DNA from 2 places in the Ochrobactrum sp. AP1BH01-1 genome. Region 1 is predicted to be linked to the other one. Evidence: riboswitches for the same ligand, from Rfam matches in the RefSeq annotation. Region 1 holds a riboswitch; the other holds the start of a gene.
The links. Region 1 has a riboswitch for thiamine pyrophosphate ahead of thiB (thiamine ABC transporter substrate binding subunit). Riboswitches for the same ligand answer to the same signal wherever they lie in the genome.

Region 1 (7,046 bases):
GCGGCGCGCCGTGACGCCGTAACGCAGCCAGTGTTCTTCACGGGCAATCTGGCGCCCCAGCTTGTGGTGATCGCGCTCTTCTTCTTCCAGAACCTTGTCACGCCATTCCTCGAAATGAGCAAAGCCTTGTTCCAGACGACGCGTGATGCCGCGATCAAGCCAGACAGTCGCCCGGCTGACATTTTCCAGAAAGCGCCGGTCATGCGAGATGAGAACAATGGCCGAGCGAATCTGGCGAAGCTCGCCTTCCAGCCATTCGATCGTCGTAAGATCGAGATGGTTGGTCGGCTCGTCCAGTAACAGCACATCAGGCTGCGGCGCGATCACCCGCGCAAGCGCGGCGCGCCGCGCTTCGCCGCCGGAAAGATGATCCGGCTTCTCCCCACCGGTCAGCCCCAGATGTTCGAGAAGATAGGTGACGCGGTGGGGATCGTCGGTCGGCCCCAGCCCGGCTTCCACATAGGCGCGCACATTGGCGAAGCCGTCCATGTCCGGCACCTGCGGCAGATAGCGCACGGTTGCACCCGGATGTTTGAAAACCTCGCCCGATGTCGCCTCCACCATACCGGCGGCAATCTTGAGCAGGGTGGACTTACCCGACCCGTTGCGTCCGACCAGTGCAATACGGTCGCCTTCGCTCACCGAAAGGCTGGCATCCTCCAGAAGCGGCGTGCCTCCGAAGGTGAGCTTGATCTGGTCGAGGCGAAGGAGTGGTGGTGCCATGGTTCTCTTCGATAAACAGGATTGAAAATTCCGCCCTGCTTGTCCGCGACAAAAGCCGTTCTGTCAAATGGAACGCACGAAAAGTCCCGCTAAAAACAAACAGGCCGGGTTTCCCCGGCCTGTCCGTAAACTTGCTTGCCCGCTATTACTGGCCCAGAAATTACTGGCAGGGTGCTTCGTAGATGCGGCCATACGGGTCGCGGTAACGGCAATACTGCACGCCATTGCGGGTCTGGGCTGCACCAAGCAGCGTACCAGCCACAGCACCGATAGCAGCACCGGTCAGAGCGCCGCGGCCGTTGCCGCCGATTGCGCCGCCAGCGAGAGCGCCGAGCGCTGCGCCGCCGACGCCATAACCGGCCGTGCGCTGTTCGTTGGTCGTGCATGCGGCTGTCGAGAACGCAAGCACGCCAGCAACTGCAATCATCGTAAGACGCGATTTCATTGGAACATCTCCTACAGGGTTGAACTAATCACCGACCTTGCGTCCCCAATTTCGGCGCTTAAGCAGATGACACCCGCTTGACCCATTTACAATACGTTTCGTTTGCCAGCGTCAAGCTCTTTCAATTGGTAAGGTTAGCAGCCCGCAATGGGGGAAGCCGCCATCTCCAAGTTGGCTACAAGTATCGCGAGGCCAGAACGCGCAGTAATGCGAAGTGTTCCGCGAACAATGTTGGAAACCGTCCATGAAGAGCCGAACGGAAGGGTCACATTATCTAACGGCCACTCTGCATTCGTGATCGAAAGGCCTTCCACTGTGCTGAAATTGATGACGCTGAAGGGCGTTCCATTAGGAAAGTCGTAAATATAATCTCCAGGCGGCAGGGGCCATGCTTCCTCCGCTCCGCTGGAGAGCATGATCTCCCGTCCGCGCGCTGCCTGCGCCGTCGCCATGGTGAGATGCTGTAGCGTGTGATCGGTCCGCTGCCCCCCGAAGGCCCCGCAAAGAATGACCCGTGTCGCGCCCCGCACATAGGCTTCCTCGAAAGCAAGCTCCCCGTCTGTCATATCCTTGGCCGATGGAAATCGTTTCTGCGGTACGTGTCGATATTGCGCCTGCAATTCGGCAGAGGCCGAATCGAAGTCACCCAGCCACAGTTCCGGTTCCACGCCGAGCGCCGCAGCATGACGGATACCGCTATCGGCAGCGAGAATGCGCGCACCTGCAATTTGGCGTTTCAGGCGATCAGTCACGGTCAGATCGCCGCCGAGGAGAATGACGAATGTGCTCATAAGCCGCTCATAACACGGGCAAATCCGCGCCGGAAGCCACATTCACTGCCGCGCCGGTCCCTTGCTCTTCCCGTCCTGAAAGATTATTGTCCCAGTCGCTCTAACGGGGTGCCATCCGCTTTGCTGATGGCTGAGAGGTCCAAAGAGCATTTCCAGCAAAAGTGTGAAACGGTTTTGCGTCCGGAAATGCTGAATAAAACGGCCAACCCGCTGAACCTGATCCGGTTTGCACCGGCGGAGGGATTAGATGCTCCATAAAACGGCGCTCAATCCTCTTGTAGTAAAAGAAAGGAAGTGCCGTGATGCGGCTTTTATCTTTGCTGGCCTTTTCATTTTCCGCTGCCATCGCTTTCACGCCTTCGGCTCAGGCGAAAGACAAGCTCACCGTCTATACCTATGACAGCTTCGTTTCCGAATGGGGGCCCGGCCCGAACGTGAAGGAAAACTTCGAAAAGGAATGCAACTGCGAAGTTGACTGGATTGCATCCGCCGACGGCGTTGCCCTGCTAAACCGCCTCAAGCTCGAAGGCAGCAACACCAAGGCCGATATCGTCCTCGGCCTCGATACCAACCTGACGACCGAAGCACGCGCTACCGGTTTCTTCGCCCCGAGCGGCATCGACCAGAACAACGTGAGCGTTCCGGGCGGCTTCAAGGACGATATTTTCGTTCCCTATGATTACGGTTATTTTGCCGTGGTCTACGATTCCGAAAAGCTGCCCAACCCGCCCAAAAGCCTGAAGGAACTGGTCGAAGGCGATTCGTCCCAGAAGATCGTACTGCAAGATCCCCGCACTTCGACACCGGGGCTCGGCATGCTGCTCTGGATGAAATCGGTCTATGGCGACGAGGCGGAAGCCGCCTGGCAGAAATTGCAGAAGCGCATTCTCACCGTTACCCCCGGCTGGTCGGAAGCCTACGGACTTTTCACCAAGGGCGAAGCCCCGATGGTGCTGTCCTATACGACGTCTCCCGCCTATCACATGATCGCGGAAAAGACGGATCGTTATAAGGCTCTGGCCTATCCGGAAGGCAATTATCTCCAGATCGAGCTGGCCGCCCAGACCACAACCGGCGCAAAAAATCCCCTGGCGCAAAAATTTCTGGCTTTCATGACTGGCCCAGGCTTTCAGGATGTCATTCCTGAAACCAACTGGATGTACCCGGCGGGCAAGATTTCCGCCGCACTTCCTGCCGCTTTCGATGCTCTCCCGAAGCCGGAAAAGACCCTGCTCATTCCATCCGACGAAGTGGCCAGAAATCGCAAGTCCTGGGTCGATGAATGGCTGGCCGCAACGAGCAGATGACCGCGCATCCGGCGCGGCGCCAACCTGATGTCACACCCGCGATGAAACCCGTCGCGGGTGTGCTGGCACTTGTCTTTCTGTTCGTGCTTGCCGGCGGCGCGCTTGCGGCCCTTGCCTTCGAGGCCGACAGCAGCGGTTTCGACGCTGCCGCCAATCTCGACACCTATCTGTGGCGGGTGGCGCGCTTCACCATATTGCAGGCAATCGCGTCGAGCCTGCTTTCGGTGCTGTTTGCGGTTCCGGTCGCCCGCGCGCTTTATGCCGAAGCAAATTTTCCGGGTCGCGGGCTGATCCTGCGCCTGTTCGCCCTGCCGCTTGCCCTGCCCGCCCTCGTCGCAGTTCTGGGCGTTACCGGCATCTATGGCCGTAACGGTCTCGTTGCTCATCTATCGGAAGCAGCTGGTCACCCCTTCCAGCCCGACATTTACGGCATCACCGGTATATTGATCGCGCATGTCTTCTTCAACATGCCGCTAGCCGTCCGTCTCATTCTGGCAGCTTACGATTCGATCCCGACCGATTACTGGAAGCTTGCCGCACAGCTCGGCATGGGCAATGGGGCACGTTTCCGCCTCATCGAATGGCCTGTGATCCGGCGCAATCTGCCGGGCATGATCGGTCTCATCTTCATGCTCTGCGTGACGAGTTTCACGACCGTCCTGACGCTCGGCGGCGGCCCCCGCGCCACCACGCTGGAAGTCGCGATCTACCAGAGCCTGCATTTCGATTTCGATCCGGGCGGCGCCGTTGCGCTCACCTTCACCCAGCTTGCGCTGACATTGCTTGTTCTTCTGGCCCTGCGGCTGACCGGCAGGCCATCCGAAGAAGGCTTCACGCATGCAGCAACCCTGCGGCGCTATGGCAAGACGTCCGCAGCTGAAAGGGTTTTTAACATCATCGTCATCGCGGCAGGCTTCCTCTATGTCGCCCTGCCGGTGGCAGGCGTTGTTGTTTCCGGTCTCGCTGCCGATTTCGGCCGGTTGTTGACCGAAGCGCCGGTCTGGCGCGCCATTGGCACCAGTCTTTCTCTCGGTTTTTCGGCAGCACTTCTCTCGGTCATTCTGTCACTGGCACTCGTCTCTGCCCGCGAGGCGTTAAAAAAACGCAGGCTGGCCAATATTTTCGACACCGGCGCGAGCCTCATCCTTGTCATGCCGCCGATTGTAATCGGCGCGGGCTGGTTCATCCTGCTCCGCCGTTTTACCGACCCTTTCACGGCGGCGCCCTTCATGGTCGTCACCGTAAATGCCGCCATGGCGATGCCTTTTGCCGTGCGCCTTCTCCGGCCCGCATGGGATACGGCGGCCAGCCGCCACAACCGGCTTTGCGCGCAGTTGGGCATTCACAGCCTCAATCGTTTCCGGCTCATCGACTGGCCTTCGATCCGGCGTCCCGCTAGCATGGCCTTTGCTTTCGCCATGGCGCTTTCTCTTGGCGACCTCGGCACGATTGCCCTTTTCGGCAGTGACGCGCTTTTGACGCTCCCCTATCTCCTCTTGCAGCGCATGGGCAGCTATCGCACATTCGATGCCGCCGGACTGGGACTCATTCTGGGGCTCCTCTGCCTCGCATTGATGATGATCGCAGATCGCGCATCCCGAAAGGAAACGCCTTCTCTATGAATGCCCCGATGGACCCCCTTGCCGAAATCCGCCTCGATGACGTTCATTTCAGTTATGGCGAAACCGCCATGCATTTCGATGCGGCGATAAAAGGCGGTGTCATTGCTGCCATTGTCGGGCCAAGCGGTTCGGGCAAGTCAACGCTTCTCAACCTGATTGCCGGTTTTGAATTTCCGCAATCGGGCAGCATCCTCATTGGAGGCGCAGATGTAACCGCGCTCTCGCCTGCAGACCGGCCCGTCTCGATGGTGTTTCAGGAAAACAACCTGTTCGCCCACCTGACCGTCGAACAGAATGTCGGCCTCGGGCGCTCCCCGAACCTCAGGCTCACCGCGCAAGACCGGGCAGACATTGCAACCGCCCTTTCACGAGTGGGGCTGACCGGCAAGGAACAGCGCAAGCCGGAAGCATTATCCGGCGGCGAACGCCAGCGTGTGGCGATTGCCCGCGCACTGATCCGACAACGGCCCGTTTTGCTCCTTGATGAAGCCTTTGCCTCGCTTGGCCCGGCACTGCGACACCAGATGCTGGATCTGGTGAAAGAGCTTCAGCTCGAAACCGGAATGACCGTGCTGATGGTGACCCACACACCCGAAGATGCGCTCTATCTCGATGCAGTGTTGCTTTTTCTCGACAGTGGCAGGATTTCCGCCATCGGCCCCGCAGCTCAACTGCTTTCACCGACTGGACCGGAAGCACTGCGGCACTATATCGGCGAAAAGCGCAGTTTGGGGTCGGGCCTCAAATAGAGTTACGGTTGCGGACATATTTTGTTCGCAATCAACCGGAAGAACCGGCTACAGATTCTTGTGCGCTTTCAGGTCTGTGGCTAGATTTGTCCCGGATCATCCATTCTGATTCAGAAGCGAGGATAAAATACTGTTCCGTCAATCGACCCGTTCCCGGGCCTTCCTGTGTTCACCTATCTCCCTGCCAGAATGGACGCAGCAAAATTGGCGGAAACCGGCCATCGGTATTGGCCTGCTGGCAATCGCCCTGATTTCAGGTTGCCAGTCGATCAATTCCAGCAAGGATCTGGGGCTGCAGCCTTCCGACAATCCTGTGACGGTCGACAATGTGACGCGCAATGACCGGCTGGCACAAATCGGCGCCCAGCAGCATCCGCGCATCCTCGCGACCTATGGCGGCGAATACAAGGACCAGAAGCTTGAGCGCATGGTGGCGAAAATCGTCGGCAAGCTGACGACCGTTACCGACAAGCCGGATCAGACCTACCGCATCACCATTCTCGACAGTCCGAATATCAACGCCTTCGCATTGCCTGGCGGTTATCTCTACGTCACGCGCGGCCTGCTTGCGCTCGCCAACGACTCTTCCGAAGTCGCGGCCGTGATCGCCCACGAAATGGGCCATGTCATCGCCAACCACGGCATCTTGCGGCAGGAAAAGGAAGCAGAGACCGCGATTGCCGGACGCGTCGCCAGCGAGGTGCTGCACAACGAATCCGCCAGTCGCGAGGAAGCGCTGCGCGGCAAGCTGCGGCTTGCCCAGTTCTCGCGTAATCAGGAATTGCAGGCGGACGCCATCGGCATCAAGATGATTGGCGAGGCTGGTTACGATCCCTTCGCTTCGGCCCGTTTCCTGCAGTCGATGGAAGCCTATCAAGGCTTTCGCTCGGTTTCAGGCGCGACCGACGCCAGCCTTGACTTTCTTGCGAGCCACCCGGCAACACCGCAGCGCATCCAGCTTGCGCTTGGCCATGCGCGCCGCATCGGCGCACCGGGTGTCGGCACGACCGATCGCGATTCCTTCCTCGACGGCATAGACGGCCTGCTTTATGGCGACTCGCCCAATGAAGGTTATGTGCGCGAGCAGACCTTCATCCATCCAAAACTCGGCGTTACCTTCCGGGCGCCGGATGGCTTCAGCATCGACAATTCGGCCAATGCGGTCATGGCAAGCGGTCCCGGCGAAGTTGCCATTCGCTTCGATGGCGCATCTCTTCCGGCTGGGTCAAACCTAGCCGATTATATCCGCTCCGGCTGGGTGACCGGCCTCGACGACAGCTCGATCCAGACCACCACCATCAACGGTCTGCCCGCCGCAACCGCGCGCGCCAGCGCCGACCGCTGGCAGTTCGACATCGTGGTCATCGGTGCCAACAACAAGGTCTATCGCTTCCTGACGGCTGCTCCGA
Region 2 (7,046 bases), on a different contig from region 1:
CGCGGGATCGGACAACCAGCATCTCGCCCTTGACGCCGCGCAGATCGGGCAGCGCATCCCGTGCAGCCAGACCACGGGCGTCCACTACGATATCCGCGTAGATCTCCGCTGCATCGGCTTCCGTATTGAGGTGGAAGACGACACCCTTTCGTTGCAGGTTTTCGGCCATTTCCACCAATGTCCTGCGCGGATCGAGATGCCCTTCGCGCGCGAAGAACAGGCCCTGCCGGAAACGTCCGGCCAGATCAGGTTCCAGCGCATCGATGCGGTCATGATCGATTGTGTCGAAAGCTTCCGTCCGGCGGGCGAAACGGCGCAACTCGCTGGCATCGCGGTTGTGCGACAGAACCAGCGTGCCTTCCCGCTTGACGCCGGAGACGTGCTTTTCCCACCAGCCAAGTGCTTCCTGCCCAAGCCGCACCACCGGTTCCTCGGCGCTTTCGCCCTCGCACCATGGCGCCAGCATGCCGCCTGCCAGCCACGAACAGCAGTCGGCACCGATCTGCGGGCTGCGGGCAATCACCGTGACGGCATGGCCCTGATCGGTGAACTCGGCGGCGGTCGCAAGCCCGGCGACGCCTGCTCCGATGACGGTAACGCGCATCACGCAATCTCCTCCGTTCGGATTGTCCAGAGGTCATGAAAATGATGCACCGGCCCGTGGCCGTGTCCGATCTTCAACGTATCGGCGGCGCGGATTGCCCCTTGCAGATAGGCATGGGCGTTCAGCACTGCCTTTTCCAGCGGCAGGTTTTTGGCAAGCTCTGCGGCGATGGCCGATGAAAGCGTGCAGCCTGTGCCATGGGTGTTGACGGTCCTGATACGCGGCGCTTCGACACGAAGCGTCGGCTGATCGCGGCGCACCAGCAGATCGACGCATGTTTCGCCTTCCGCATGGCCGCCTTTCATCAGGACGGCCTTCGCGCCGAGGTCGAGCAAGGCGCGTCCTTGTTCCTCGGCGTCCGCATCGTCGAGCGCCAGACCGCAGCCGAGCAAGCAGGCCGCTTCCGGTCGGTTGGGGGTCAAAAGCGTCGCGAGCGGAATGAGTTTCTGACGCAAAAGCGCAATGGCGTTTTCGCTCAATAGCCGGTCGCCAGACTTTGCCACCATCACCGGATCGACAACGACGGGACCGGAAAAATGCGCGAGCCCCCGCGCGATGGCTTCGATGGTTTCAGGCACGGAAACCATGCCGATCTTCACCGCCGCCACATCGAGATCGCTGAAAACGGCGTCGATCTGCCCCGCGACGATGGCAGGCGGTATGTCGTGCACCGCGCTCACCGTGCACGTGTTCTGCACGGTCACGGCGGCAATGACGCTCGCGCCATAAACACCAAGCGCCGAAAACGTCTTGAGGTCGGCCTGAATGCCGGCGCCGCCGCCGCTGTCGGAGCCGGCAATGGTCACACAAATGGGGGGCGCGCTGATGGGCACAGACCGCGCCTGGCCACTTGTCGGTTTGGTTCGGGAGAAACTGTTCTGTCGGTCCATCATGTCGTCTCTCATTCCGAACGGAAGATGAGACGTCATGAACCTTGATGAAGCACAAGCTCCAAGGGGGATGGACCCCGTCCGCGACGCGCCAAACTCCGTTCCCTACGCAGGTATTACCCGGATCAGGTTCAATGGGTTGGCGCGAGAACGCACCTCTCAGCCTTTGTGTCGCAATATCGGACGGAAAACCGCTTGGCGCTTTTCCCGATATTGCTTCGAAGGCACCCCAACGAATTTTGCGTCTATAGGCATAGGCCGGAAGTTGAAGGCGGTCAAGCGATGGAAAAAGTCTGATTTTAAAGAAATTCCTTAAATCGACCCCCAATTTGTATATGGTTTATTAAAATTCTCCGCTTTAATCTATGCTCGGGGTGCATCTGAATCGGGTTGCTCATAGTGCTAACAAACGAGACAGTCTGCTCGTGGAGTGGAACTGTATAATCCTGTAGGATCGGTAGGATGAGGGGAATGCGATGAGGAAGCGGGGGGGCGCTTCGGCTTCGGCGGAAGGCACGATGGCGCGCACGTCCGAACAGGACTTCCGTATCCTTTTTACGACGCATCCGACACCCATGTGGGTTTATGACCCGGAAACGCTGCGCTTCATGGTGATGAACGACGCCGCGTACCGGCTTTACGGTTATACCGCGGAGGATATCCCCGGTATGACCGTGCTCGACATACGCCCGCCAACCGAGCGGGACCGGATGCTTGCAGCTATTCGCGATCGTAGCGACCTCGAGCGCCCGGAGCGCTGGCAGCATCTGCGTGCCAATGGTGAAACCATCGATGTTCTGACCTATGGACGCCAGGTCCTGTTCGACGGCAAGGAAGCAATTCTCGCTATTGTTCAGGACAGGACGGAACTGACGGAGGCCAATCGTCAGGCAAGTCACGCGCAGACTTTGCTGGATAGCCTTGTCAATAACTTGCCGCTTGGCGTGTTCGTCAAGGATATGCACGATAACGGCCGTTATGTGCTCTACAATCAGGCGGCGTCGGCCGCGAGCGGTCAGCCGATAGAAGAAGCGATCGGCTCTACCGACCGCGATCTTTTCCCGGAGCGCGAGGCAGCCGTCATCAGCGAGCAAGACCGCATGGCGATGCGGCGCCGGGAAGTATTGAGTGTCGAACGCAGGGTCGAGCGCAAGGACGGAACGTCGCGCACAATGCGGATCATAAAATGCTCGATTCCGCCGGTCGAAGGCAACGAGCCCCGCTATCTCATTGGCCTCGTTGAAGACATAACCGAGCGACGCGAAATCGAGGAACGCATGGCCCATATCGCCATGCATGACAGTCTCACCGGCCTGCCGAACCGGGCCTATTTTGCCCATCATGTCGAAAGCCTATTGAAAAAGGGCGGAGATTCCGAGCCTTTCGCGCTGTTCTATCTCGACATCGATCATTTCAAGAACATCAACGACAGCATCGGCCATCAAGCGGGCGACCAGCTTTTGCAGGAAGTGGCGCGCCGGCTGAAACAGATCACGACTTCGGATGAATTCATTGCCCGGCTGGGCGGCGATGAGTTTGCGATCGTTTATCGCAGTGGAACGCTGGGGCAGATCGCGATGTTTGCCGACCGCGTCCTTTCAGCTTTTCAGGATGCGTTCAAACTGGTTGGCAATTCGGAATTTGTCACTTGCAGCATGGGCATTGCTCAAGCGCCGCTGCACGGCGACACTCCCGATGCGTTGATGCGTAACGCCGACCTGGCGCTTTACGCGTCCAAATCCGGTGGACGCCGCACGTTCCGTTTCTATCAGCACTCGCTGCGCCTTGCAGCCGAGAAGCGTCACGTCATGACGGGCGAACTTCGCCAGGCGCTGCTGGACGAACAGTTCGAGCTTCACTATCAGCCGATATTCAATCTTGAAAGCGGCAGGATTTCCGGCTTCGAGGCGCTGATCCGCTGGCGTCATCCGGATCGCGGCATGGTTTCTCCCGCCGAGTTCATTCCCTTGGCAGAAGAAACCGGGCTGATCGGGCCGATCGGCGACTGGGTTTTAAGGGCGGCCTGTCGGGAAGCTGTCCTATGGCCGGAGGACATCAAGGTTTCCGTCAATCTTTCGCCGGTCCAGTTCAGCCAGACAACGCTCTTGCACTCTGTTACAGATGCACTGGAAGCGGCGCGGCTTTCGCCAGACAGGCTGGAGCTTGAAATCACCGAGTCGGTCTTCTTGTCGAACAGCAAGAACAATATTGAACTGCTGTTCGAGCTTCGCCGGCTGGGCGTTCGTATCGCGATGGATGATTTCGGCACTGGCTATTCATCGCTCAGTTATCTGCGTTCATTCCCCTTCGACAAGATCAAGATCGACCGCAGCTTCGTTTCGGGGATTGAAGTCGACACGCGTGACCTTGCCATCATTCAGGCCGTGGCGACGCTGGGTGCGGGGTTCAACATCGTAACCACCGCCGAAGGGGTCGAAACTGCCCAGCAGCTCGAGCGATTGCGTTCGGAGCGGTTCGGGGAAGTGCAGGGCTTTCTGACGGGGCGGCCAATGCCCGCAAGCGATGTGTTCGACTTCATTCATAATCGCGCGGCGACCGCCCTGCATATGCCGCCGGCATCCAACCGCCTGCCGATTTAGAGCGTACCCGAAAAGTCTGAAGCATTTTTGGGCAATTTCCGTGTCAAAGGAACTGCTTGGAGCGCCGCCAATCTGATTCAATCAGATCGAAACGCGCTCTAAAAAAGGGGCTTGACCTTCCAACGGTGGGAAGGACTATCTAAGGAGCAACTCTCGAATTGTGCCCGCATGGGCAGTGAAAGGGATTGCCATGAACAAGCCTGTCAATCACGAAGCGATCAGCTTTCCCATACCCGTCGAAGGGATGAGCTGCGCATCTTGTGTGTCATCGGTTGAAAAAGCCGTTTCCAGGGTTCCGGGTGTCGACAAGGTTTCAGTGAATCTTGCCACCGAGCGGGCCGACGTGACCTTCAGGGGCGCGCCCGATTTGCCGTCGGTGGTCGAGGCCATCCGCAAGGCGGGCTACGATGTCCCGGCGGGCAGCGTCGATCTTGCAATTGAAGGCATGAGCTGCGCTTCTTGCGTCAGCAAGGTTGAAAAGGCGCTGAATGCCGTGCCGGGTGTCACGCGCGCCAGCGTCAATCTCGCAACCGAGCGCGCCCATGTCGAACTGGCGGGGCCGGTCCAGACTTCCGATCTCGTCAAGGCGGTTGAGCAGGCGGGTTACGAGGCGCGCTCGCTGGCCGATGCCGCATCCGCCGCACAGCCCGAAACGCAGGCCGAAAAGCGCGATGCGGAAGCGGCGGAGCTCAAGAAGAGCGTGCTGCTTGCCGCCGTCCTGACCTTGCCTGTTTTCATCATGGAGATGGGTTCGCACCTCATTCCGGCCGTTCATATGTTTGTCGCGGACCGGATCGGGATGCAGAACAGCTGGTATCTGCAATTCGTGCTCACCACGCTTGTCCTGTTCGGGCCGGGCCTTCGCTTCTTCAAAAAGGGCGTCCCGACCCTTCTGCGCGGCACGCCGGACATGAACTCGCTGGTCGTTGTCGGCACGCTTGCCGCCTGGGGCTTTTCCATTGTCGCCACCTTCTTTCCCGGCGTCCTGCCGGAAGGAACGGTCAATGTCTATTTCGAGGCAGCGGCGGTGATCGTGACGCTCATCCTGATAGGCCGCTATCTGGAAGCGCGCGCCAAGGGCCGCACCAGCGCGGCGATCAGCCGTCTGGTCGGCTTGCAGGCGAAGTCGGCCCGTGTCGTGCGTGACGGGCAGGCCGTCGATGTGCCGCTGGAAGACGTTCGCGCAGGCGATATCGTGCAGGTGCGCCCCGGCGAAAAAGTGCCGGTCGACGGCGAAGTGATCGAAGGTTCCTCCTATGTCGATGAATCGATGATCACTGGCGAGCCCGTGCCCGTCGCCAAGGAAAAAGGTGCCGAAGTGGTTGGCGGCACGATCAACAAGACCGGCGCTTTCACCTTCCGCGCCACCAAGGTTGGCCGCGACATGGTGATCTCGCAGATCATCCGCATGGTCGAGGATGCGCAGGCCGACAAGCTGCCCATTCAGGCCAAGGTCGACAAGGTGACCGGCTGGTTCGTGCCTGCGGTGATGGCCGCCGCCGCGCTCACCTTCGCCTTGTGGCTCGCAATCGGCGGGACGGCCATGCTTGGCTATGCGCTGGTCAACGCCATCGCGGTTCTCATCATTGCCTGCCCGTGCGCCATGGGTCTGGCCACGCCGACCTCGATCATGGTCGGCACCGGTCGCGCGGCTGAGTTCGGTGTCCTGTTCCGCCGTGGCGATGCCTTGCAGACCCTGCGTGACGCAGCCGTCATCGCGGTCGACAAGACCGGCACGCTGACGCAAGGCAAGCCTGCGCTCGCGCATTTTGCAACGGTCGAGGGCTTCGAAAAGGACGAGCTTCTGGCGCTCGTTGCAGCGGTGGAAGCTCGCTCCGAACACCCGATTGCCGACGCCATCGTGGAAGCAGCAAAAGCGAAGGGATTGAAGCTCGCAGACGTTTCGGCTTTTGAAGCGGTGCCCGGTTTTGGCCTCAAGGCGCAGGTGTCCGGTCATGAGGTTGCCATCGGCGCTGATCGCTATATGGCAAAGCTCGGTCACGATGTGGCTGCGTTTGCCAACGATGCGAAACGTCTCGGCGATGAAGGGCAGTCGCCGCTCTATGCCGCCATTGACGGCAAGCTGGCGGCGATCCTGACCGTTGCCGACCCGATGAAGGAAACGACGCCCGCAGCCATTGCCGCCCTGCACGAGCAGGGGCTGAAAGTGGCGATGATCACCGGCGACAATCGCCGCACGGCGGAGGCAATCGCCAGACGGCTTGGTATCGATGAAGTGGTTGCGGAAGTCCTGCCCGACGGCAAGGTGGAAGCGCTGAAACGTCTTTCGTCCGGTGGCAAGCAGGTGGCTTTCGTGGGCGACGGCATCAACGATGCGCCGGCACTCGCCGCGGCGAATGTGGGCATAGCCATCGGCACCGGCACCGATATTGCGATTGAAAGCGCGGATGTCGTGCTGATGTCGGGCGATCTGCGCGGCGTGGTCAATGCAATCGCCATATCGAAGGCGACGATCCGCAATATCGGCGAAAACCTGTTCTGGGCCTTCGCCTATAACGTGGCGCTGATCCCTGTCGCGGCGGGTGTTCTCTATCCCTTCACCGGCACGCTTCTGTCGCCGGTGCTGGCAGCGGGCGCCATGGCGTTCTCGAGCATCTTCGTGCTCAGCAATGCCTTGCGGCTCAAGGCGTTCAAAAGCCCGATAGAAGCTTGAACAAGAAAGGCGCGGCTTTGACCGCGCCTTTCTGTTTCAGAGCATTTCCAGCAAAAGTGCGAAGCGGTTTTGCATAGAATAATGCGTACAAACAAAGACTAATGAGTGCCTGCAGCCTTGCCGTAAGTCCGCACAACATTGCGTACGGCTTCCACCATCAAGGCATGCGGTGTGGCTTCCACCTGTCCCGAAGCGACAGCCGGATAGAGCGTGCCAAGATACTGGCTGATAAGCGTCTCCGGTATCTTGCGGCCTTCCAGACGCTTCAAAAGCGCATC

Region 2: linked by a shared signal. The riboswitch ahead of thiD (bifunctional hydroxymethylpyrimidine kinase/phosphomethylpyrimidine kinase) and the one ahead of thiB (thiamine ABC transporter substrate binding subunit) in region 1 are both predicted to bind thiamine pyrophosphate.

Annotation. Positions count from the first base shown of each region.
Region 1 is NZ_JAGPOU010000006.1:131,052-138,097, forward strand. Features, by position in the region: gene J9800_RS20410 (ABC-F family ATP-binding cassette domain-containing protein) at 1-723, opposite strand, end outside; gene J9800_RS20415 (YMGG-like glycine zipper-containing protein) at 884-1,168, opposite strand; gene J9800_RS20420 (thiamine diphosphokinase) at 1,303-1,959, opposite strand; TPP riboswitch at 2,054-2,219, shown strand; gene thiB (thiamine ABC transporter substrate binding subunit) at 2,262-3,266, shown strand; gene thiP (thiamine/thiamine pyrophosphate ABC transporter permease ThiP) at 3,263-4,888, shown strand; gene thiQ (thiamine ABC transporter ATP-binding protein) at 4,897-5,637, shown strand; gene cdlP (cell division protease CdlP) at 5,819-7,046, shown strand, end outside.
Region 2 is NZ_JAGPOU010000003.1:174,355-181,400, forward strand. Features, by position in the region: gene thiO (glycine oxidase ThiO) at 1-604, opposite strand, end outside; gene thiD (bifunctional hydroxymethylpyrimidine kinase/phosphomethylpyrimidine kinase) at 604-1,494, opposite strand; TPP riboswitch at 1,580-1,736, opposite strand; gene J9800_RS11475 (putative bifunctional diguanylate cyclase/phosphodiesterase) at 1,971-4,094, shown strand; gene J9800_RS11480 (heavy metal translocating P-type ATPase) at 4,285-6,768, shown strand; gene J9800_RS11485 (D-tagatose-bisphosphate aldolase, class II, non-catalytic subunit) at 6,867-7,046, opposite strand, start outside.